Regions from separate parts of the Priestia sp. 3CA3 genome, predicted to be linked through region 2. Evidence: a T-box and tRNA genes for the amino acid it is inferred to sense, from the RefSeq annotation. Region 2 holds a T-box; the other holds one or more tRNA genes.
What was found. A T-box is a leader RNA that pairs with one kind of tRNA and senses whether it is charged. The one in region 2 lies ahead of AC1VNJ_RS01125 (valine--tRNA ligase), so its partner is inferred to be a tRNA-Val.

Region 1 (11,203 bases), on a different contig from region 2:
GTCAAGGTATGACAAAAGATGTGATTAAAAAACTAACGGAAGAATGCTTGCTTCCTGTAGGATCTATTGTCTTGATTATTGGTGCAGGCGGTGGCTTCAAACAAGTATTAATCGATAGTGGAGTAGGTACAACGATTGGTCAAATGTCTGAACATCTATCTCTATCACCACTTGTACTTGCATTTTTAATTGCTGGATTAATCCGTATCGCTACAGGTTCAGCAACAGTTGCATTAACAACAGCGGCGGGTATTGTTTCACCGATCATTGAGCACATGTCTGGTGTTAATTTAGAACTTCTGGTTATTGTTACGGGCGCGGGTTCACTAATGTTCTCTCACGTTAATGATGCTGGATTCTGGATGGTGAAGGAGTATTTAGGATTAACAGTAAAAGAAACGTTCAAAACATGGACTGTTCTGGAAACGCTTCTATCCTTTATTGCTTTTGCAGGAGCACTTATTCTAAATGCAATAATCTAAAAATAAGACTCTTTTACTCTATGTAAAAGAGTCTTATTTTTTTATGAAAGAAAAGAATTTACTAGAAAAATAATCAAAATATTTTATTTATTCGTTAAATTATGGCAAAATAGAAATAGAAGAACAATAGCTTCTAAGAAGGGAATGACAGAGAGTGAGTAATCAACTAGTATTTTTCACAAACTTTTCAGAAGGAAAATTAGATTCAGACGTTTCTTGGTATTGTCCACCAGCTCAATTTCAAATTGATACGGAAACGAATCGATTAGTGATTAAAACAGACGCTAAAACAGATTTTTGGCAGCGTACTCATTATGGCTTTGAAGCGGACAATGGACACTTTCTTTATCGTGAAGTAGAAGGCGACTTTGAAATCATGACAAAGGTGCATACATATCCAGTTAATCGCTACGATCAAGCAGGTCTCATGATTCGTGTATCAAAAGATACGTGGATCAAAACGTCAGTTGAATACAATCCCGATGGCCCTAACCAATTAGGAGCAGTCGTAACCAACCAGGGCTTCTCAGATTGGTCCAGTCAAAATTTTACTCAAAACAAATCAGCGCTTTATTTTAAAATTCAGCGCAAAAATGATGATTACACCGTTTGTTATTCAAGTGATGGAGATTCCTGGACTCAGCTCCGACTCGCTCACTTATTGCACTCATCCAAAGAACCTGTTCAAGTTGGGATTTACGCTTGTAGTCCTCAAGGAGAAGGATATGAGGCCCAATTTGATTTTATAAAAGTAGAAAAGCTTTAAACGAAAAACACGATTTAGTCACAGCTAAATCGTGTTTTTTATTTAGAGAGTACATTATCTAAAGGCTGTGTGGCAGCAGTGGGTGTCGATTGATTGTGTAAAGCAATTTTTTGTTTGAAATAGCTGATGACAAACCCTGTAATCGCAATGGACATAACAGAGAAAATTCCTTTTGAAAATCCAATTGAATACATGCTCGACAGCACGACGAGGAAATCAAATGAAAAATTCACTTTTCCAGGATCCCAACCGAATTTTCGCTGCGCGAATAACGCTAGAATATTAGCACCCCCAAGAGAAGCTCCGTTCATAAATAAAATGGATAAGCCAAGACCGGCAATTAGTCCGCCCGTAACAGCACCCATCAGACTGGGAAGTGTAAAAGCAGGAAGCAAGTGATCGAGTGAAGTGAGAAGTGATAGCAAAGACACTGATCCTATAGTTGTGACGGTAAATTTCCATCCCATTTGAAAGAAGGAAAAGAGATAAAAAGGAATATTAATGAGAAAAAAAATCACCGCAAACGACAAAGGAAGGGCATATGACAAGCTAAGAGACAGACCAGCTGTTCCCCCCGTCACTACGTGAGAGTGCCGCAAGATAAGAACACCAATACTTGCAATCGTACATCCAAGAATAATCCATAAAACTTTTTTCATAAATAAACCCCTTTGTTTGTTTTTTCGGAATTTTCATTTTCAATTATCTACTTTAATGATAGGATATTAAATAAAGAAAACACATGTATAAATGAAGGAAATAATACTTGTTCTGTTATCAACTTGAATAAAGATTTTATTTATTATATTCATTTTGAAAGGAAAGGTTTGTATGGATCAAATCGATGCACAATTATTGTCTATTTTGCAAAGAGACGGGCGTATGACGATTAGTGATTTATCAAAAAAGCTGGCTCTTAGCCGTCCGAGCGTATCAGAAAGGCTGCAGCGCCTTCAGGAACGAGGAGTGATACAGCGTTTCAGCGCTACGGTGTCTCCGAAAGCTTTAGGGAGAGATACACAGCTGTTTATTCAAGTAAGCGAATTAAAAAGAAAACCAGAGGAATTTGAAGACTTTATTGAGCAAAATGAAGATGTGCTTGAATGTCATCGCGTAACGGGACCGGTTTCTTATTTTATCAAAGCAGCCGTGTCTGGAATGGATGGACTTAGAATGCTCGTGGATGAACTGATTCCTTATGGAAATGTGAATACCTCAATTATTTTAAAGTCGCCTGTAGAAAACAGGATGATTACTCCTATACAAAAACCGACCCCATAAGAGGCCGGTTTTTTGTGTAAGGACATATTAATAAAACCCTTTAATAATATAAAAATGATTTTGCAAAATATCAGGAACTTCTTCTTCTGAAACGTTTCTTTTCGTCTTTTTTCCGCTGTCTGTTACAGTTAGTGTTTCACCAGAGAGGGTAATTCGCCCTGTAGGTGTTGCGATCGTAACAAGGCGTTTGTGTACAAACGGAGAATCAGCTGACGTTTGATTGAACTCACACATGGGAGTAAAGTCTGTCAGTTTCTTAGGAAGCGTAGACACACGGTACAGCGTTTTCCATACATCATCTTCCCATCGCTGCAAATCATACATATGCTCAGCAACGTTTGTCATACGATAAGAGCCGCTTACATCTCTTACTACTTCGCCATTTAAAGGCATTGGCTTGCGAACAGAATCTCCAAATCCAACGTCTACGATATAAGACTGATTTTTAACCGTCACAAGGTTTGTAGCGTGACTTCCTTCAATGGTCCACGTGCCATCGGGTTTTTTGACGGTAGCTGAAACGTACGAGACTTCATAACCGCTTTCTTTTAACAGCCAGCCAAATAAACCGTTTAATTCGTAGCAAAATCCTCCGCGCAAATTTACAATTACTTTTTGAAAGATCCGTTCTAAATCAATGATAATAGGAGTTTGAGACAAAACGTCTAAGTTCTCAAACGGAACATGAAGCATATGCTTGTTCTGTAAAGCAGCTAAGTTTTCATACGTTGGACTATCCGGTTTCTTAGCTAAAAACCGACTAAAATAATAATTAATATTCATCAAATACACCTCTTAGTGAATCATTTCTCTTTGTCTTTAAGCTTAGCAGAATATTCATGTAACAGCGTTTTTTCAATGGTTTCTTTGGAAGTAAATTCTTTCAATCTCAGCTTTTTGTTCTTTACTGACTTCTCTTAAAGGATTAGTGGCTAGAAAACATAGTGGACAGACAAAATCAAAATAAAATTCAGCGTGTGCTTTCATCCCGTCATGCTCCTTTATGGCATGTTTTTAGTTTATCAAAAGTAAAGACGGTTCTTCCAACTTGGGGACTGTGGAAAAATAGTTGACAAAATTGGATAACTCTTTCTATAATATAGTCAATACATATTACGAGCGATTAGTTCAGTGGGAGAATACATCCTTGACAGGGATGGGGTCGGGGGTTCGAATCCCTCATCGCTCATACCAAAGCCGTTTTCTTATTAATAAGAGAGCGGCTTTTCTCTTTGGCTTAACAAACCAATGCTATATTAAATCTTGAGCGCGCATAGAAGAATTAAAGTATAATGAAACATAGTGCATCAGGTCATGATAAAGATAATCACTAATTTAAAATAAATGAGGGTACAAAATGAATCAAAGAAGTTTTAGTCAATACGGTCTTAGTGACAAGGTAGCTAAGGCACTTTCTAGCCTGCAATACAATCATCCTACGGAAGTACAAAGCAAGGTGCTTCCCATCGCGCTAGAAGAAAGAGATGTTGTCGTGAAGTCTCAAACAGGAAGTGGAAAAACGGCTTCCTTTGGCATTCCACTGTGTGAATTAGTTAATTGGGAAGAAAATAAGCCCCAGGCCTTAGTGTTAACGCCTACACGAGAGCTGGCTGCACAGGTAAAAGAAGATATTACCAATATCGGCCGTTTTAAGAGAATTAAAGCAGCAGCTGTCTATGGAAAATCACCATTTGCCAAGCAAAAAGTAGAATTAAAGCAAAAAACACATATTGTCGTGGGAACGCCTGGACGAGTGCTTGATCATATAGAAAAAGAAACGCTTGCATTAGAGAAAATTCGTTATTTGGTTATTGATGAAGCAGACGAAATGCTAAATATGGGTTTTATTGATCAAGTGGAAGCAATTATTCAACATCTTCCTAGTGAGCGTGTAACGATGCTTTTCTCGGCTACGCTTCCTGAAGATATTGAAGAGCTGTCTCGCAAATATATGAAGAAGCCGGTTGATGTTGAAATCAAAGCGAACGGATTAACAACAAGCACGATTGACCATTCTGTTATAACAGTACAAAATGAACGTAAATTTGAACTGCTGAAAGACGTAACTACAGTAGAAAATCCAGACAGCTGCATCATTTTTTGCCGCACGCAAGAGCAGGTAAATACGCTGTTAGATGATTTAGATGATCTTGGATATCCTTGTGATAAAATTCATGGGGCAATGGTGCAAGAAGACCGTTTTGAGGTTATGAATGATTTCAAAAAAGGGAAATTCCGCTATTTAGTAGCAACAGATGTAGCTGCGAGAGGAATTGATATTGATAATATCACGCACGTTATTAACTATGACCTTCCTTTGGAAAAAGAAAGCTACGTTCACCGTACGGGAAGAACGGGACGTGCCGGTAAAAAAGGGAAGGCTATCACATTTGTAACGCCTTATGAAGAGAGAATGCTATCGGAAATTGAAGAATATATTGGTTTTTCGATTCCAGTATCTACTCCTCCTTCTAAAGAAGAAGTACAGCAGGCAGCATTCGCTTTTAATGAAAAAATTAATGAGCGTCCAGAAGTTAAAAAAGATAAAAGCGAGTCATTAAATAAAGACATTATGAAGCTGTACTTTAACGGCGGAAAGAAAAAGAAAATTCGAGCGGTCGATTTTGTAGGAACAATCGCAAAATTAGACGGAGTAACCGCAGACGATATTGGAATTATTACCATTCAAGAAAATGTCTCGTATGTAGAGATTCTGAATGGAAAAGGTCCCAAAGTGTTGCAAGCAATGAAAAACAAAACAATTAAAGGAAAGAAATTAAAAGTTCATAAAGCGATTAAATAATAAAGGAAAGTCCATCTTTTTAAAGATGGGCTTTATTTATACAGCCAATAAAGGAGTTGAAAGTATGAAGTACATAAAAGAAGCGTGTGTAGAAGGGTATGAGCAGGCAAAAAAAGCCGAAAAGCTAGGAGCAGACCGCATTGAATTATGTGACAATCTCAGTCAAGGAGGCACTACGCCAAGTTACGGCACCATTCAACATGCAAGTGAACATCTTGATACAGATATCAACGTGATTATTCGCCCAAGAAGCGGGAACTTTGTATATTGGGAAGCAGAATTTCAAATTATGAAAAAAGACGTTAAAGCATGTAAAGACCTTGGAGTAAACGGAGTAGTATTCGGCATATTAACAGAAAAAAATGAAATCGATCACGGACGCACTAAAGAATTAATAGCAGAAGCTCGTCCTTTAAGCGTTACGTTTCATATGGCATTTGATGAGATTAAAGATAAATACAAAGCCATTGATATACTTAGTGAAATGGGAGCAGACCGCATTTTGACCAAAGGTGGGAAAGGGTCTGCTTTGCAAAACTTGCAGGTGATCCGAGAACTGATCACATACGCCAATGACCGTCTTATTATTTTGCCCGGCGGAGGAATTCATGAAGGCAACGCAGATCGGGTTATAAAAGACACACAGGCGACTGAATTACACGGAACAAAAATTGTAGGAGATTTATCGGATTAAATAAAAGAGGCTGGGACAAAAGTATGTTAGTCAAAGTGAAAAACGAACCTACGACGAGTAAAGCAATTAAAAGAGTTAAAAAGAACTGCGAACGCAATGAATCAATAAATGCCATGGCAATAAAGATACTAGTGATGGCAAGGATTGTAGCGTAAGTTAAGTAAGGAAACAACCACATTTTAATTTTTAATGCTTCAGGGTTTTCTTTTTCATATTTTTTTCTCATTTTAATTTGTGAAAATGCAATAACGAGGTACACAAGAAGGGCTACGCCGCCTGATGCATTCACTAAGAACAAAAAGATTTTATCTGGCGAAATATAGTTAAAGATGACGCTGATGTACGAAATAACTGTACATGCTAATATCGCGCTAACCGGTACGCCTTTTTTATTTAATTTTGAAAAGCTTTTTGGCGCATTACCATTTTGAGACATGGAAAACAGCATACGAGAGCTTGTATACAAACCAGAATTCAGACAAGAAAGGACAGCTGTTAAAATAATAAAGTTCATAATTTGAGCGGCGGCCGGTATGTTTACTAATTCAAGAATAGAGACAAATGGGCTTTTCATTAGGCTTGATGAATTCCACGGAAGAACGGTTACTAAAATAAAAATAGATCCTAAATAGAAAAATAAAATACGATAAATAACGGTATTGGTCGCAATGGTAATGGCTTTTTCAGGTTGAGAAGATTCACCTGCCGCGGTTGCAACAATTTCTGTTCCCATAAAGGAGAACATGACAAGGGCGATTCCTAAAAATACAGAGCTAATTCCATTCGGTAAAAAGCCGCCTTTATGCAAAAGATTGGAAGTGCCGGGAGAATCAATTCCTGGAATGAATCCACAAATAATAGCAATACCTAAAAGTAAAAAAAGAACGATACTGACAACTTTAATGAGAGAAAACCAATATTCAAATTCTCCGAAAGATTTAACAGAGTACAGATTGGTCATCGTTAATAAAAAAGTAAGAGTCAGACTAACTCCCCAAGACGGTAAAGACGGGAACCAGTATTGAATAATATTTGCACCTGCAATGGCTTCAACAGCAATAACGATAACCCAGAAAAACCAGTAGAGCCAGCCAATTGTGTAGCCGGCCCAAGGGCCTAATGCCTCTTTTGCATAAGTGGAAAACGAACCGCTGGAAGGATTTGCAGTAGACATTTCTCCAAGCATTCGCATGACTAAAATAACGAGTAAACCAGCAAATGCGTACGAAAAAATAGAGCCGGGTCCAGCGGTGTTAATGAGTGATCCGCTTCCAATAAACAATCCAGCGCCAATAATTCCTCCAAGAGAAATCATGGTGATATGCCGGATCTTTAACTCTTTTTTTAACTGTGGCTGTGGATGGCTGTTCATTTGTAACCTCCTATATAACCTGAATTTTTAGTTAATACGGAGAATTATAGTATGTTATAAGGTGCAAGGACAGGATGTTGTTAGAAGTTCTTTCATATAAAAAACCGGATATGAATGGTTGCATTCATATCCGGCTTACTCTGACACAGACATTCATTATGCGTAGAAAGTACCTGATTAGCGCCTTTTTTCTTTATTATAATAAGCAATGCAGATGAATTTTTTATGAATGGTAGCTGAAAATAAGCTGAATGATTGTTTTAGATACGTTAATCAAAAGAGATGTAAATACAATTAAAGGATAATATGGAATGATATTCAAACTCTCCGTAAAGCGCTAAATGCGGGTTTTCCTTTCTGAAAACGGGTATATATAGTAGTAAGAAGTTCATTCTTTTACTAAGTATAAAAGAAAGATGTGCGATAGAAACAGGAGGTTATAAATAATGAAACATGTTGAAGTAGTAGAAAACGGAGCGAATATTAACGAAGCAGTTAATCAATTTGCAGATAAAGGTTTTGAGAAAAATGAAGTATACGTGTTTACCTATGACAAGGAAAATTCTAAAAATTTAACAGAAGTCACGGACACAAATATTATTCGACTGTCTGAAGAAGGTCCTTTACATTCAGCAGCGAGTTTATTTTTAACAAGAGAAGATGAGCTTCGAACAAAAATGGCTTCGCTAGGCTTATCAAAAGACGAAACTAAAAAATATGAAGAAGAGTTAAAGAAAGGCAGTGCGATTGTAGTGGCTGCTAGGGGAGAAAGAAAAGACGTTTAATTAGGGCAAAAGTAGTTTAGTTAAAGTAAGATCCGAACGCGGTTATTCTCTATCAAGAATCAGCCGCGTTCGGATTTTTTTGTGGGGACGGTGTAACAAGTGATCTATACGAGCTCCTTTATTCCATTTGTTTGTCTTTAAATTCACTCGATTTCGTTATGTCTCACACTCTTTTTTGTTTTTTCCAATATATGATTGATAAAACTAATGGTATTAGTTAAAATAAAAACTAATATCATTAGTTTTTATTTTGATAATAGGGGATGAGGAAATGAGAATAGTTCGTGAGAAAATGTTGTATCAATTGACGTTTTTGCCTCGATTTTTTCCAGTGAATTGTTATTTAGTCGAAGAGAAAGACAGTCTTACGTTAATTGATGCGGCTTTTCCTTACAGCGCGTCAGGTATTTTGAAAGCTGCAGATCAAATTGGAAAACCGATTACTCGAATTGTTTTTACTCATACTCATGAAGATCACATCGGAGCAATTGATAATTTGAAGAAAAGTTTGCCGAATGCTTCTGTTTATATGTCGCAAAGAGATTATCGATTATTTTCAGGAGACTTTGCACTCAATTCTAAAGAACCTCAAAACCCAATCCGTGGAGGAATACCAAAACTAGGAAAGATTTCAACTAAAATTGATCATTTCATCGAAGAAGAGTCTTATATAGGCTCACTTGCTCCTATTTTTACACCTGGACATACACCTGGGTCTATGTCTTTTTTAGACCAGAGAACAAACGCATTAATTGCGGGAGATTCTTTCCAAGTGCGGGGAGGAGTTGCCGTATCAGGTCAGTTAAAACCGCTGTTTCCGTTTCCTGCCTTTGGAACGTGGAGCAAAGAGCTAGCGCTTAAAAGTGCAGAAAAGCTATATGAATTAAACCCGTCACTTCTTGCTGTTGGACACGGAAGAATGCTTTCTCAACCGCTAAAAATGATGGAAAAAGCAATACAACAAGCAAAAGTAAAAATAGAAAAGAGGAGATGAAGGGATGTCGCCACGACAAGGACTAGATTTCAAAAAGGTTATTCAAACAGGTGAAAATTTGGCCAATCGTGAAGGGTTTTATGCTGTTACAATTGCTTCATTAGCCAAAGAATTAGATGTTCGCCCTCCGTCTTTGTATAATCATATAAAAGGGTTAGAAGAGCTGCGCAAAGAACTGGCTTTAAGCGGACTGCAGCAGCTACACTATCTTCTAAAAAGTGCTGTTGAACATGCTTCTGCAGAAGACGCTGTTTATCAGCTAAGTAAAGCGTACGTTTCATTTGTAAGAAAGTCTCCCGGAATATACGAAGCAACGGCAACGGTGGCACCAACGATACAGGATGAAGAAGTACAAAAAGCATCTGATAACATCGTATTTTTAGTGCTGGAGGTGTTAAAACCGTATCATCTTCCGGAAAGTGAAGCCCTTCATGCTGTTAGAAGTCTCCGCAGCATTTTACATGGATTTTCTTCTTTGGAGCAAAAAGGGGGATTTGGAATGCCGTTGAGTACTGATGAGACACTAGATTTTTTAATTCGTACGTTTGTATTGGGGCTACACCGGTATGAACAGACCCCATAAATTTCATTAATGCCACTAAGCCTAACGCTTTAATGGAAATTGAAAAAAAACAGAAAGAATGATAGATTACAAATAAAGACATTTATTCCTATTGTTTTAGGGTTGTTACTGATGAAGCAGGCAAAACCTAAGCTGCAAGGACAGAAAAGGTAGTTTCTGTTTGTTGCTGTTTAGGTATTTTTTGCTTTTGTTTAAAATAACCAGCTCTTTTAATTTATTTTATAAAGGGGAAATCTTCTGAGAATGGAGAGAAACAAACATGCTTAATTCAAGAATGATCGTCATATTAAGAGAACTAATGTCCGTACAGTCTACATTATCAACCGTTACAAGCGAATATTTAGCAACAGTAAATCAGGTATCTTCTAGAACTATTCGAACGGATATAAAACAGTTAGATGACATTTTGTCTCAGTACGGGGCCAAAATTAAATCAGCTCGAGGGACGGGATATGAACTTAGCGTTTTAGATGAAAAACAATTTCATCAGCTATTAAAAGAACTTTCGGCTAATCAATTATTTGATTCAACTTCTATTCCAACCGTTCCTGATGACCGCGTGCATTATTTAATTAAAAGACTGCTGCTAGCAGACGGATATTTGAAGCTCGAAGATTTAGCAGACGAGTTATATATTAGCAAATCAACGGTTCAAAACGATTTAAGAGATGTTAAAAAACAGCTGTGTAAGTATGATATTCTTTTAGAAAAACGTCCTAACTATGGCTTGAAAGCTAAAGGGGACGAAATGAAAATGAGATTTTGTATGTCTGAGTACATATTTAACCGAAAAGATAAAGAAGTAGATATGGTATACAATGAAATATCCATCCTGCCCCAAGAATCAATCTTAACGATTAAAGCCCACATTTTAAATCAAATAAAACGATACAATATTATGGTTTCAGATATTGGATTAAATAATTTAATCATTCATTTAGCAATAGCTTGTAAGCGAATACAAGAAGAAAATTTTATCTCTTTGTATTCAGAAGACTTGCTTGAAATTATGGAGCATAAAGAATATGAAGTAGCAGCTGAAATTGTGAGGGAAATTGAAAAGGCATTCAAGATTCGTTTTCCGAAATCAGAAACAGCGTATATCGCCATTCATTTGCTAGGTACAAAAATGCTCAACAGTAGCAATCATGAAGACAAAGAAGTGAAGCAGTTTATTGCCGCAGATATTTATGAATTAACAGCGGCTATATTAGAAGCAATTGAAAAAGAGCTTCATTTAGGAATTAGTGAAGATTCAGAGTTGATTCTTGGCATGAGTTTGCATTTGAAACCGGCTATCAACCGCTATAAATATGGAATGAATCTGCGAAACCCGATGCTCGAAGGAATTAAGAGTCATTACCCTCTTGCTTTTGAAGCTGGAATTATTGCCGGGAAGGTTTTAAAAAATCGCCTTGAAATTGACATGCATGAAACGGAAAT
Region 2 (11,203 bases):
TTAAAGAAATGGTGACAAAAGGGGACAAAATTTTAAATGTAACGCTGTCCAAAGTAGGCGGTAAAGGTCTTTTTGTAAAAGAAATTGAACAAGCCATGTTAGATAAAGAAATTGATATGGCCGTTCATAGTATGAAAGATATGCCGGCTGTTTTGCCAGAAGGATTAACGATTGGATGTATTCCTTTACGAGAAGATCACCGTGATGCGCTTATTTCAAAAAATGGTGAGCGATTTGAGGAGCTGCCAAGCGGTGCTGTGATTGGGACAAGCAGCTTGCGTCGAGGGGCACAGCTTCTATCTATGCGTTCAGATATCGAAATTAAATGGATTCGAGGAAATATCGATACACGCCTAGAGAAATTAAAAAATGAAGATTACGATGCGATTATCTTGGCCGCTGCAGGACTATCTCGTATGGGCTGGTCGAGAGATACGGTCACTCAGTACCTAGAGCCGGAAATAAGTGTTCCTGCTGTAGGACAAGGAGCTTTAGCTATCGAATGCCGAGAAAATGACGATGAATTATTATCGCTTCTTCAAACTCTAAATCATGATGAAACGGCTCGTGCTGTTAGAGCTGAACGCGTATTTTTAAAAGAGATGGAAGGCGGATGCCAAGTGCCGATTGCGGGATATGGGCGTATAGTAGACGGTGGAAATATTGAGCTAACGTCGCTAGTCGCATCTCCTGATGGCAAAACGATTTATAAAGAGCACATTACGGGAAAAGACCCCGTTGCTATCGGTTCAGAAGCTGCTAGGCGCTTAACATCTCAAGGAGCAAAGCTTTTAATTGACCGCGTAAAAGAGGAGCTGGACAAATAATGAGTCATGAGGCTCCTCTTTTTTTGAAAAAAGTTTTGATTACAAGAGAAGCGAAGCAGGCTCATTCATTTGCAGCACAGATTAAAAAGCTTGGAGGCATACCTTTAAGCTTACCAGTCCTCACGTTTGCACGTTCTAACAATGAAAAAGAAGTGGAAGATGTCCTGCTGTCGATTGACTGTTTTGATTGGATTGTTTTTACAAGTCAAAACGGCATTTCTTTTTTCTTTGAATGGCTAAAAGAGTTAAATATCAGTCGGAGTGCTTTAAAAAGATTAAAAGTGGCTGCGGTTGGAGAAAAAACCGCAAAATTGCTGGAAAAATACGATGTTAACGTGCAACTTGTTCCAAAAGAATACGTTGCCGAATCACTTCTTGAGTCGTTAAAAGCAAATGTGTTACATCACGAGCGAGTTCTCCTTGTACGAGGACAATTAGCCCGCTCTGTTTTAAAAGATGGGTTAAAAGAGTGTGAGGTAACGGATTTAGTTGTATATCAGACCATTCGAAATCAAGGCTCTGAACGCTTGGTTAAGCAACATTTAGAAACAGGAATTGATGCCATTACTTTTACAAGTTCTTCTACAGTGAGATTTTTTGTCGAGTCAGTTAAAGATATTCCGAATTGGCTTGAGCTTATAAATGAAACCAAAGTTGTTTGCATTGGTCCTATTACGAGTCAGACAGCGAGCGAATATGGAATTAAGCATCTTGTTCCTAACACATACACAATAAATGGTATGATAGATATGTTGGTTAGTTGTTTTGAATAATAAAGGAGGATTTTAACATGAAAGATTTACAATTTACACGTCATCGTCGTCTTCGTAATTCTGTAAATATGCGTGCGCTTGTACGTGAAACACATTTACATCCGGAAGACTTTATATATCCTATTTTTATTGTAGAAGGTGAACAAAAAAGAAATGCTGTAAAATCAATGCCAGGTGTGGATCAAATTTCTTTAGACTACTTGAATGATGAAATCCAAGAGTTAGTCGATTTAGGAATCAAGTCAGCTATGGTATTTGGTGTTCCCGCTGAAAAAGATGCGGTCGGCTCACAGGCATACCATGACCACGGAATTGTCCAAAAAGGTATTCGTCAAATTAAAGAAAATTTTCCAGATTTTGTTGTTATCGCAGATACATGCTTGTGTCAATACACAGATCATGGCCACTGTGGTGTAATTGAAGACGGAAAAATCTTAAACGATCCTAGCCTTGACTTATTAGCGCGTACAGCGGTTAGTCAAGCTAAAGCAGGAGCGGATATTATTGCGCCTTCAAACATGATGGACGGTTTCGTGGCAGCTATTCGCCACGGTCTAGACGAAGCTGGATTTGAAGATGTGCCGGTGATGTCTTATGCTGTTAAATATGCATCTGCTTTTTACGGACCATTCCGTGATGCAGCGCATTCTTCTCCTCAATTTGGAGACCGTAAAACATATCAAATGGACCCAGCTAATCGCTTAGAGGCACTTCGAGAAGCGGAATCTGATGTCGAAGAAGGAGCAGATTTCTTAATTGTAAAACCAGCTCTATCATATTTAGATATTATGCGCGATGTGAAAAATACGTTTAATTTACCTGTAGTGGCTTATAATGTGAGCGGTGAATATTCAATGATTAAAGCGGCAGCTCAAAACGGCTGGGTAAATGAAAAAGAGATTGTTCTTGAAAAATTAATTAGCATGAAGCGTGCAGGAGCGGATTTAATTGTAACGTATCATGCTAAAGACGCAGCACGCTGGTTATCTGACAAGTAATTAAGGAGGCTTACACATGAGAAGTTATGAAAAGTCAAAAGCAGCTTTTTTAGAAGCGCAGCAACTAATGCCGGGTGGAGTAAACAGTCCTGTTCGTGCATTTAAATCAGTAGATATGGATCCTATTTTTATGGAACGAGGAAAAGGCGCTACGATTTACGATATTGACGGCAACAAATATATTGACTACGTCTTATCATGGGGACCTTTAATTCACGGACATTCCAACGATCAAGTAGTTGAAGCAGTAAAAAAAGTAACGGAATCTGGTACAAGCTTTGGTGCACCAACATTAATTGAAAATGAGCTCGCTAAAGTTGTGATTGAGCGCGTTCCTTCAATCGAAATCGTCCGTATGGTGAGTTCAGGTACGGAAGCAACGATGAGCGCACTGCGTTTAGCGCGTGGCTATACGGGCCGCAACAAAATTTTAAAATTTGAAGGCTGTTACCATGGACACGGTGACTCTCTTCTCATTAAAGCTGGCTCAGGCGTTGCAACGTTAGGCCTACCAGATAGCCCGGGAGTGCCTGAAGGAATCGCTAAAAACACGATTACAGTGCCGTACAATGATTTAGAAAGCGTACAATATGCTTTTAAAGAATTCGGAGATGACATTGCCGGAGTAATCGTTGAACCGGTAGCAGGAAATATGGGTGTGGTACCACCTCAGCCCGGTTTCTTACAAGGGCTTCGTGATATCACATCAGAATATGGCTCACTGCTCATTTTTGATGAAGTAATGACAGGGTTCCGCGTAGCGTACAACTGTGCACAGGGCTACTACAACATTACGCCTGACTTAACTTGCTTAGGAAAAGTAATCGGTGGTGGTTTACCAGTAGGTGCTTACGGTGGTAAAGCTGAAATTATGGAGCGAGTTGCACCAAGCGGCCCGATTTATCAAGCAGGTACATTATCAGGTAATCCGCTTGCGATGACAGCTGGATACGAGACATTAACACAGCTGACACCTCAATCCTACGATGAGTTCATTCGTAAAGCAGATCGCTTAGAAGAAGGATTGATGGCAGCAGCTGAAAAATATGATGTGCCGTTTACCGTAAACCGAGCTGGTTCAATGATCGGTTTCTTCTTCACAAACGAACAGGTCATAAATTACGAAACAGCGAAAACATCGAATTTAGATTATTTTGCAGCTTACTATCGTGAAATGGCTAATGAAGGCGTGTTTTTACCTCCTTCTCAATTCGAAGGAATGTTTTTATCAACTTCTCATACAGATGCAGACATTGAACATACAATTGCAGCAGCTGAAAAAGCTTTTTCAAAGTTGCGTGGATAAACAGCTAAATAGAAATAACTTTTATAAAGAAGCTTACGGAGGATTCCGTAAGCTTTTTTAGTTTTCAAGACATATTTTAATTTATTTGTTCATACATCTTTAATGACCGCGCTATTACCTGGCGGGTGTTGGAAGGGGGAGAACAATTTGTCGCAGGATAATTTATCATGTCTGCGTTTTTCCGTAGAAGAATCAGTATGGTTTCAAAAAGGACAGGAAGTCTCACAACTTTTGTCTATCTCCTTAGAGCCTCAAGTATCTATTCAAGAATATGACCAATATGTGTCTATTCGAGGAGCATTACAATTAACAGGTGAATACGAAACGTACGAGGGAGAGCACTCGTTACGCGAATATACAAATGAGAATCAAGTGCAATCTATCTCTGTCCGTGAAGACGGAACGGCTGAATTATCACATCAATTTCCTGTTGATATTACCATTCCTAAAAATCGTATTCAAAGTATTGAAGATGTATATGTATCTATTGATTTATTTGATTATGAATTACCAGGCACAAATCAGCTGCAGCTAATGGCTGACTTGTCCATCACAGGATTGTACGGGGAACAGCATGAAGAACAAGAACGAGAAGAAGAGGAAGAGTTTGCGGAAGAACAGCACATCGTCTCCTATGAAGAAGCAGACGATGCTGAAGAGGTATATACTGAAAACTTTGCTCAAGAAGAAGAGAAACAAGAGGAGCAAGAGTTTGACGTAAGCTATCGTGAAGCTCCCGCACTTTTAGAGGCAGAGGCTATTGAAGAAGATCATTCAGAAAAGCCTCCTAGTTATTTTTCATCTGTATTTAAAAAAGAATCTCGTGCTGAGCCGGTCGTGGAATATGAAGAGGAAGCATATGAACCATTTGAAGTCGAAGTGAAAAAAGAGGCACCAATCGAGGAAGAAAGAGAAGACAACGTGATTGAGCTCTTTCAGCTTCGTCAAGAGCAAGAAAGCTTCGAAGAATCGCAAGCTAGTGAATTAAATACGTATGCTGACGTTCAACAAGAGGCTGAGCAAGAAAAGGAAAAGATTATTGTTGAATTTCGGAAAGAAGAAAATGAAAGCGGCCGAAATGAAAACGCCCTTTATTTAACAAAGCTCTTTTCGCGGGAAGAAGAAGCTTTTTCAACGTGGAAGCTTTGTATTGTTCAAGACGGAGATTCGCTTGATACGATAGCAAACCGCTATAATACGAATGTACAAAACATTTTACGAGTGAATAATTTAGGAGATGAATATGAGCTGGAAGAAGGAAGCATCTTAAATATTCCCGTTCGTTAAAGTCGGAAAGAAAACAGTTTTGACGCATATAATGTCTTAACTGTTTTCTTTATTTTTTACGAGGAAGGAGAATATAGATGCAGCGGACAGTAGCAGACTACAAAGTATTGTTAAAAGAATATGACTTAGATGTTGACTTTATCGAAGACCACGGAAAAGTAAAAAAAGTCTATACAAAAACTGGCGTATTTGCGCTTAAAGAAATGGCGAATCATCAAGAGCGAAATCAGAACTTCATTCAAAAGTTGCAGAACGTGTATCAAAAAGGGTGGATGGGCTTTGTCCCTATTTATCAAACGAAGCGTTCTCAGCCCATTGTTTCAGATGAAAGCGGCTCGTATTACTTAATGCCGTGGCTCCCAAATAACCCAACCGAAGAGCGTGATATTCGATATCATAAATTATTTCAAGAGCTTGCTAAGCTTCACGGTGCTTCGGCGCAGGAAGTAGAAGTAAAAAAAGAAGATATAGAAAATCATTATACATCGATGAAAGAAACGTGGGAAAAACGTCAGGAAGAGCTGAAGCAGTACGTAGTAGAATGCGAGAAGAAAGTGTATATGTCCCCGTTTGAATTGCATTACTGTACATTTTATTATGAAATGACAAGAGCGCTTGAGTTTGGTTTTGGAAAGCTCGATCAGTGGAACGATGAAATGGAAGAAAAGGAAAAGATCCGGCTGGTTACGTCTCATGGAAAGCTATCGGCTAAACATTTTATCTATGACGAACGGGGAAATGGTTTTTTTATTAACTTTGAACATGCAAAAGATGCTTCACCGATTTATGATTTGGTCTCATTTTATTTTCGTACTCTTCGCACGTACCCAGTAACTACCTATGACAGCTATGAGTGGTTTAGTACGTATGAAAAACATTTTGCTCTCAGAGAAGAGGAAAGACTGCTTTTGCACAGTTATTTAGCGTTTCCAGAACCCTTGTATCAGTGTATCGTTCAATATAGGCAGCATAAAGAAAGTAAAACGGAGCTTGAACATATGCAGTCATTTATTCGAGCATACTGGCTGACGAAAAACATTGAACAGCTCAATATTAAAATATTTGAAGTAGATCAGCAAAAAAAAATGGCAGCGGAAGCAGCTGCACAAGCCCAAGCGAACGAATAGCGCTTGGGTTTTTAAATCCAGTCCGAATATAAAGCAACCGCTAGTATGGCAAGAAGTGCCAACAACAGTACATCAAAGGTTGTGGGGAAGAATAGTGTACGTATACCTTGAAAAATTGTTAAAGGAACAATAAACTGTCCACAAGCCGCTCCTGCTGTTTTGAGCCACCGCTGCAGCTGATACGAATTTACATTTATTCGTTTCTTCATTTGTACATGCCCCTTTCAATCCACGTGCCCAGGTTAAAGTAAGTATATGAAAAAAGAAAGAAATGGTGCCATTTTTTTGAGCGGACTTTTCATTTTATTTCCAAAATTAGCGAGTGAATGAAAAAATAAAGAGCAGAACAAAAAAATTATGAATATAATCATAAAAAAATGGAGAAGATTATTGACGATTCAACATTTTTTCATATAGTATAATTAAGAGAAATTCATACATAAATACAGTGAATAGGAAGAGTACGGGATGTTCGTCTTTCAGAGAGAGAAATCAGCTGCTGTGAGATTTCTTAAGAATGTGCACTCGGAATGTCGCCTATGAGTAGCTTTTTTGAACAGCTGCATAGCTCAGTAGAAAAAGCCGGTTAATCAACCGTTATGAAATGAAGTGTATAGGCTTATCAAACGGGATACGTCTATAAAAAAAGGTGGTACCGCGAAATCAACTCCTTTCGTCCTTTTATTAGGAAAGGAGTTTTTTTATGTTTATAAAAGCTTTACACAGTTTCTAAAGACTGAAACTTTATATTATGGAGGTATACATTATGTCTGAAAAAGAAGTGACTCTTCCAACGAAGTATGATCCAAAAGCCGTTGAAGAAAATCGTTATCAGTATTGGTTAGACGGGAAGTTTTTTGAAGCAACAAATGACCCTGAAAAAGAGCCATATACAATTGTAATTCCACCCCCAAACGTAACGGGCAAGCTGCATTTAGGCCACGCTTGGGATACAACGTTACAAGACATCTTAACGCGTATGAAGCGCATGCAAGGCTATGACGTTTTATGGCTTCCTGGCATGGACCATGCGGGGATTGCAACGCAGGCAAAAGTAGAAGAAAAGCTTCGCAGCGAAGGGAAAAGCCGCTACGATCTAGGCCGCGAAAATTTTGTAGCCGAAACGTGGAAATGGAAAGAAGAATATGCAAGCTTTATTCGCCAGCAGTGGTCGAAGCTAGGACTTGGCTTAGACTATTCACGCGAGCGCTTCACGCTTGATGAAGGCCTTTCTAAAGCAGTGCGCGAAGTATTCGTAACGCTTTACAAAAAAGGGTTAATCTATCGCGGAGAATATATTATTAACTGGGATCCAGCTACAAAAACAGCTCTTTCAGACATCGAGGTTATTTACAAAGATGTACAAGGTGCGTTTTATCATATGCGCTATCCGTTGGCAGATGGTTCTGGACATATTGAAATCGCAACAACTCGTCCTGAAACAATGCTAGGAGATACGGCTGTAGCTGTTCACCCTGAAGATGATCGCTATAAGCACTTAATCGGCAAAAAGGTTGTCCTTCCGATTGTAGGTCGTGAAATTCCAATCGTAGGCGATGATTATGTAGATATGGAATTTGGTTCTGGTGCGGTAAAAATTACGCCTGCTCATGACCCGAACGATTTTGAAATTGGAAACCGTCATAATTTAGAGCGTATTTTAGTGATGAATCAAGATGGCACGATGAATGACAAAGCAGGTAAATATGAAGGAATGGATCGTTTTGCTTGCCGTAAGCAAATTGTTAAAGACCTTCAAGAAGACGGCGTATTGTTCAACATTGAAGACCACATGCATTCAGTAGGTCACAGTGAACGAAGCGGTGCCGTTGTTGAACCTTATTTATCAACTCAGTGGTTTGTAAAAATGCAGCCGTTAGCAGATAAAGCAGTAGATCTTCAAAAACAAGAAGAAAAAGTAAACTTTGTGCCTGATCGTTTTGAAAAGACATACTTACACTGGATGGAAAATATTCGCGACTGGTGTATTTCGCGTCAGCTTTGGTGGGGACATCGCATTCCAGCTTGGTATCATAAAGAAACTGGAGAAGTATACGTAGATCATGAGGCTCCAGCAGATATCGAAAACTGGGAACAGGATTCAGATGTATTAGACACATGGTTCAGTTCAGCGCTATGGCCGTTCTCAACAATGGGCTGGCCGGATGTGGATGCAGCTGATTTCAAACGCTACTACCCAACAAATGTGCTTGTAACGGGCTACGACATTATTTTCTTCTGGGTATCTCGTATGATTTTCCAAGGTCTTGAATTTACGGGTAAACGTCCGTTTGACGATGTACTTATTCACGGTCTTGTACGAGATGCTGAAGGTCGTAAGATGAGTAAATCACTTGGTAACGGCGTAGATCCAATGGAAGTAATCGAGAAATACGGTGCAGATTCTCTTCGCTATTTCTTATCTACAGGAAGCTCACCGGGACAAGATTTACGCTTCAGCTTTGAAAAAGTCGAAGCGACGTGGAACTTTGCAAATAAAATTTGGAATGCTTCTCGTTTTGCATTAATGAACATGGACGGCATCACATTTGAAGAGCTTGATTTATCAGGCGAAAAGTCAGTTGCGGATAAATGGATTTTAACGCGCTTAAATGAAACGATTGAGCACGTAACAAAATTAGCTGACAAATATGAATTTGGTGAAGTTGGACGCATTCTTTATAACTTTATTTGGGATGACTTCTGCGATTGGTACATTGAAATGGCTAAACTTCCTCTTTACGGAGAAGATGAAGCAGCTAAAAAGACCACTCGCTCAATTTTAGCTTATGTACTTGATAACACAATGCGACTTTTACATCCATTCATGCCGTTTATTACTGAAGAAATTTGGCAAAGCTTGCCGCATGAAGGTGAATCAATTACAGTAGCTAAATGGCCGGAAGTACGCGCTGAGCTTTCGGATAAAGAAGCTGCTAACGATATGCGTTTACTTGTAGATATTATCCGTGCTGTTCGTAACATTCGTGCTGAAGTGAACACGCCGATGAGCAAACAAGTAAAATTATTTATTAAAGCTAAAGATGAAAATATTCAAAGTCAGCTTGAAAAGAATCGTGCGTATGTAGAACGTTTCTGTAATCCAAGTGAGCTTGTGATTTCAACCGATGTTTCATTAGATGAAAAAGCGATGACTGCTGTTGTAACAGGCGCAGAATTAATTTTACCTCTTGAAGGTTTAATTAATATCGAAGAAGAAATCGCCCGTTTAGAAAAAGAATACGATAAGTTAAACAAAGAAGTAGAACGTGTACAAAAGAAATTAAACAACCAAGGCTTTATTGCAAAAGCGCCTGCTAAAGTAGTAGAAGAAGAGCGTGCAAAAGAGCAAGATTACGTTGAAAAACGTGAAGCTGTGCAGTCTCGTATTGCTGAATTACGCGGATAATCAATGGGTTAATAAACTAACAGAAAAAGCGTGGCTTGTATAGCGACGCTTTTTCTTTACATAATAATAGCGATGGAAAAGAAAGGTGAATAAAAGATGATAACGACATATGAAGAAGCGCTTGATTGGATTCATAACAGACTTCGCTTTGGAATCAAGCCGGGGTTAGAACGAATGGAATGGATGCTAGAGCAGCTTGATTTTCCGCAGCAAAATATAAATGCTATTCACGTTGCTGGGACGAATGGTAAAGGTTCTACTGTTTCGTATTTGCGAAATATGTTAGAAGAAGCAGGGTATAAAGTTGGAACGTTTACTTCCCCTTATATCGAAACATTTAATGAGCGGATTAGCGTGAATGGACAGCCTATTTCAAATGAAGCAATGACCGCTCTTGTTCAGGAAGTAAAGCCTGTAGTGGAGCGACTAGAACATACGGACTTAGGGTCAGCAACGGAATTTGAAGTGATTACAATCATGGCTTTTCTTTATTTCGGCTATCATGATTCAGTTGACTATGTTGTGTTTGAAACAGGTCTTGGGGGACGATATGATTCAACAAACGTTGTGAATCCTATGGTGAGTATTATTACAAACATTGGATTTGATCACATGGCGATACTAGGTGATACGGTAGAAGAAATTGCAGCAGAAAAAGCGGGGATTATTAAAAAAGAAGTCCCTATTATTACTGGTGCAGAGCAAGTAAAGGCGCTTGACGTCATTACAGAAGAGGCAAATTTGAAGCAGGCTTCGTTATTTGTGTTAGGAAAAGAATTTAAAATTGAAAACTATGAGCCCTTAGCAAATGGAGAAGGCTTTACGTTAAAAACGCCGTATGGTACATTTGAACACTTGCAATTAAATATGCTTGGCTATCATCAAGTTAAAAATGCAGCTTTGGCTGTGATGGCCGTTTGTTATTTAAAAGAAAAGAAAAAGCTTTCTATCTTCAATGAGCAAATGATAAAAGGGATTCAGCATACAAAGTGGAACGGCCGCTTTGAGATAGTAAATGAGCATCCTTTAACGATTATTGACGGGGCTCATAATGCAGAAGGCATTGATAGCTTGTTATCTACTTTACGCCTTCATTATGAAGATCGAAACATTCATTTAATCTTCAGCTGCTTAAATGATAAAAGCGCTGATCGAATGGTCCAAGAACTTGAAACAATCGCTGCAAGTATTACATTTACGTCGTTTGACTTTCCTCGTGCTCGCGCAGCTGGGGAGCTTTATGAGATGAGTACTCATCGTAATAAGCATATGGACGAGGAGTGGAAAAAAGCAATTGCTTACGTAAAGGAAAAGGCGACAGGTGAACAAGACATGGTCGTGATTACAGGGTCTCTGTATTTTATATCAGAAGTGCGAGCCTTTCTTCTCAAATGAGCAGCAGAAGCAGCAAGTGAAATCTTGCTGCTTTTAACATAATGTATGAAAGGGATACAAATAATAAGGAAGCACTAAGTT

Region 1: it encodes a tRNA-Val, which carries the amino acid that the T-box ahead of AC1VNJ_RS01125 (valine--tRNA ligase) is inferred to sense. The anticodon was not compared.

The regions. Positions count from the first base shown of each region.
Region 1 covers NZ_JBXENJ010000003.1:339,122-350,324, reverse strand. Annotated here, with positions in the region: gene AC1VNJ_RS11115 (GntT/GntP/DsdX family permease) at 1-482, shown strand, start outside; gene AC1VNJ_RS11110 (DUF1349 domain-containing protein) at 637-1,248, shown strand; gene AC1VNJ_RS11105 (YitT family protein) at 1,287-1,907, opposite strand; gene AC1VNJ_RS11100 (Lrp/AsnC family transcriptional regulator) at 2,080-2,529, shown strand; gene AC1VNJ_RS11095 (arylamine N-acetyltransferase family protein) at 2,557-3,312, opposite strand; tRNA gene AC1VNJ_RS11090 (tRNA-Val) at 3,647-3,718, shown strand; gene AC1VNJ_RS11085 (DEAD/DEAH box helicase) at 3,887-5,332, shown strand; gene AC1VNJ_RS11080 (copper homeostasis protein CutC) at 5,397-6,026, shown strand; gene AC1VNJ_RS11075 (amino acid permease) at 5,962-7,398, opposite strand; gene AC1VNJ_RS11070 (YflT domain-containing protein) at 7,845-8,183, shown strand; gene AC1VNJ_RS11065 (MBL fold metallo-hydrolase) at 8,455-9,177, shown strand; gene AC1VNJ_RS11060 (TetR/AcrR family transcriptional regulator) at 9,182-9,760, shown strand; gene AC1VNJ_RS11055 (BglG family transcription antiterminator) at 10,020-11,203, shown strand, end outside.
Region 2 covers NZ_JBXENJ010000001.1:224,538-235,740, forward strand. Annotated here, with positions in the region: gene hemC (hydroxymethylbilane synthase) at 1-827, shown strand, start outside; gene AC1VNJ_RS01095 (uroporphyrinogen-III synthase) at 827-1,600, shown strand; gene hemB (porphobilinogen synthase) at 1,618-2,598, shown strand; gene hemL (glutamate-1-semialdehyde 2,1-aminomutase) at 2,615-3,904, shown strand; gene spoVID (stage VI sporulation protein D) at 4,052-5,191, shown strand; gene ysxE (spore coat protein YsxE) at 5,269-6,318, shown strand; gene AC1VNJ_RS01120 (hypothetical protein) at 6,330-6,527, opposite strand; T-box leader at 6,758-7,002, shown strand; gene AC1VNJ_RS01125 (valine--tRNA ligase) at 7,085-9,727, shown strand; gene AC1VNJ_RS01130 (bifunctional folylpolyglutamate synthase/dihydrofolate synthase) at 9,824-11,122, shown strand.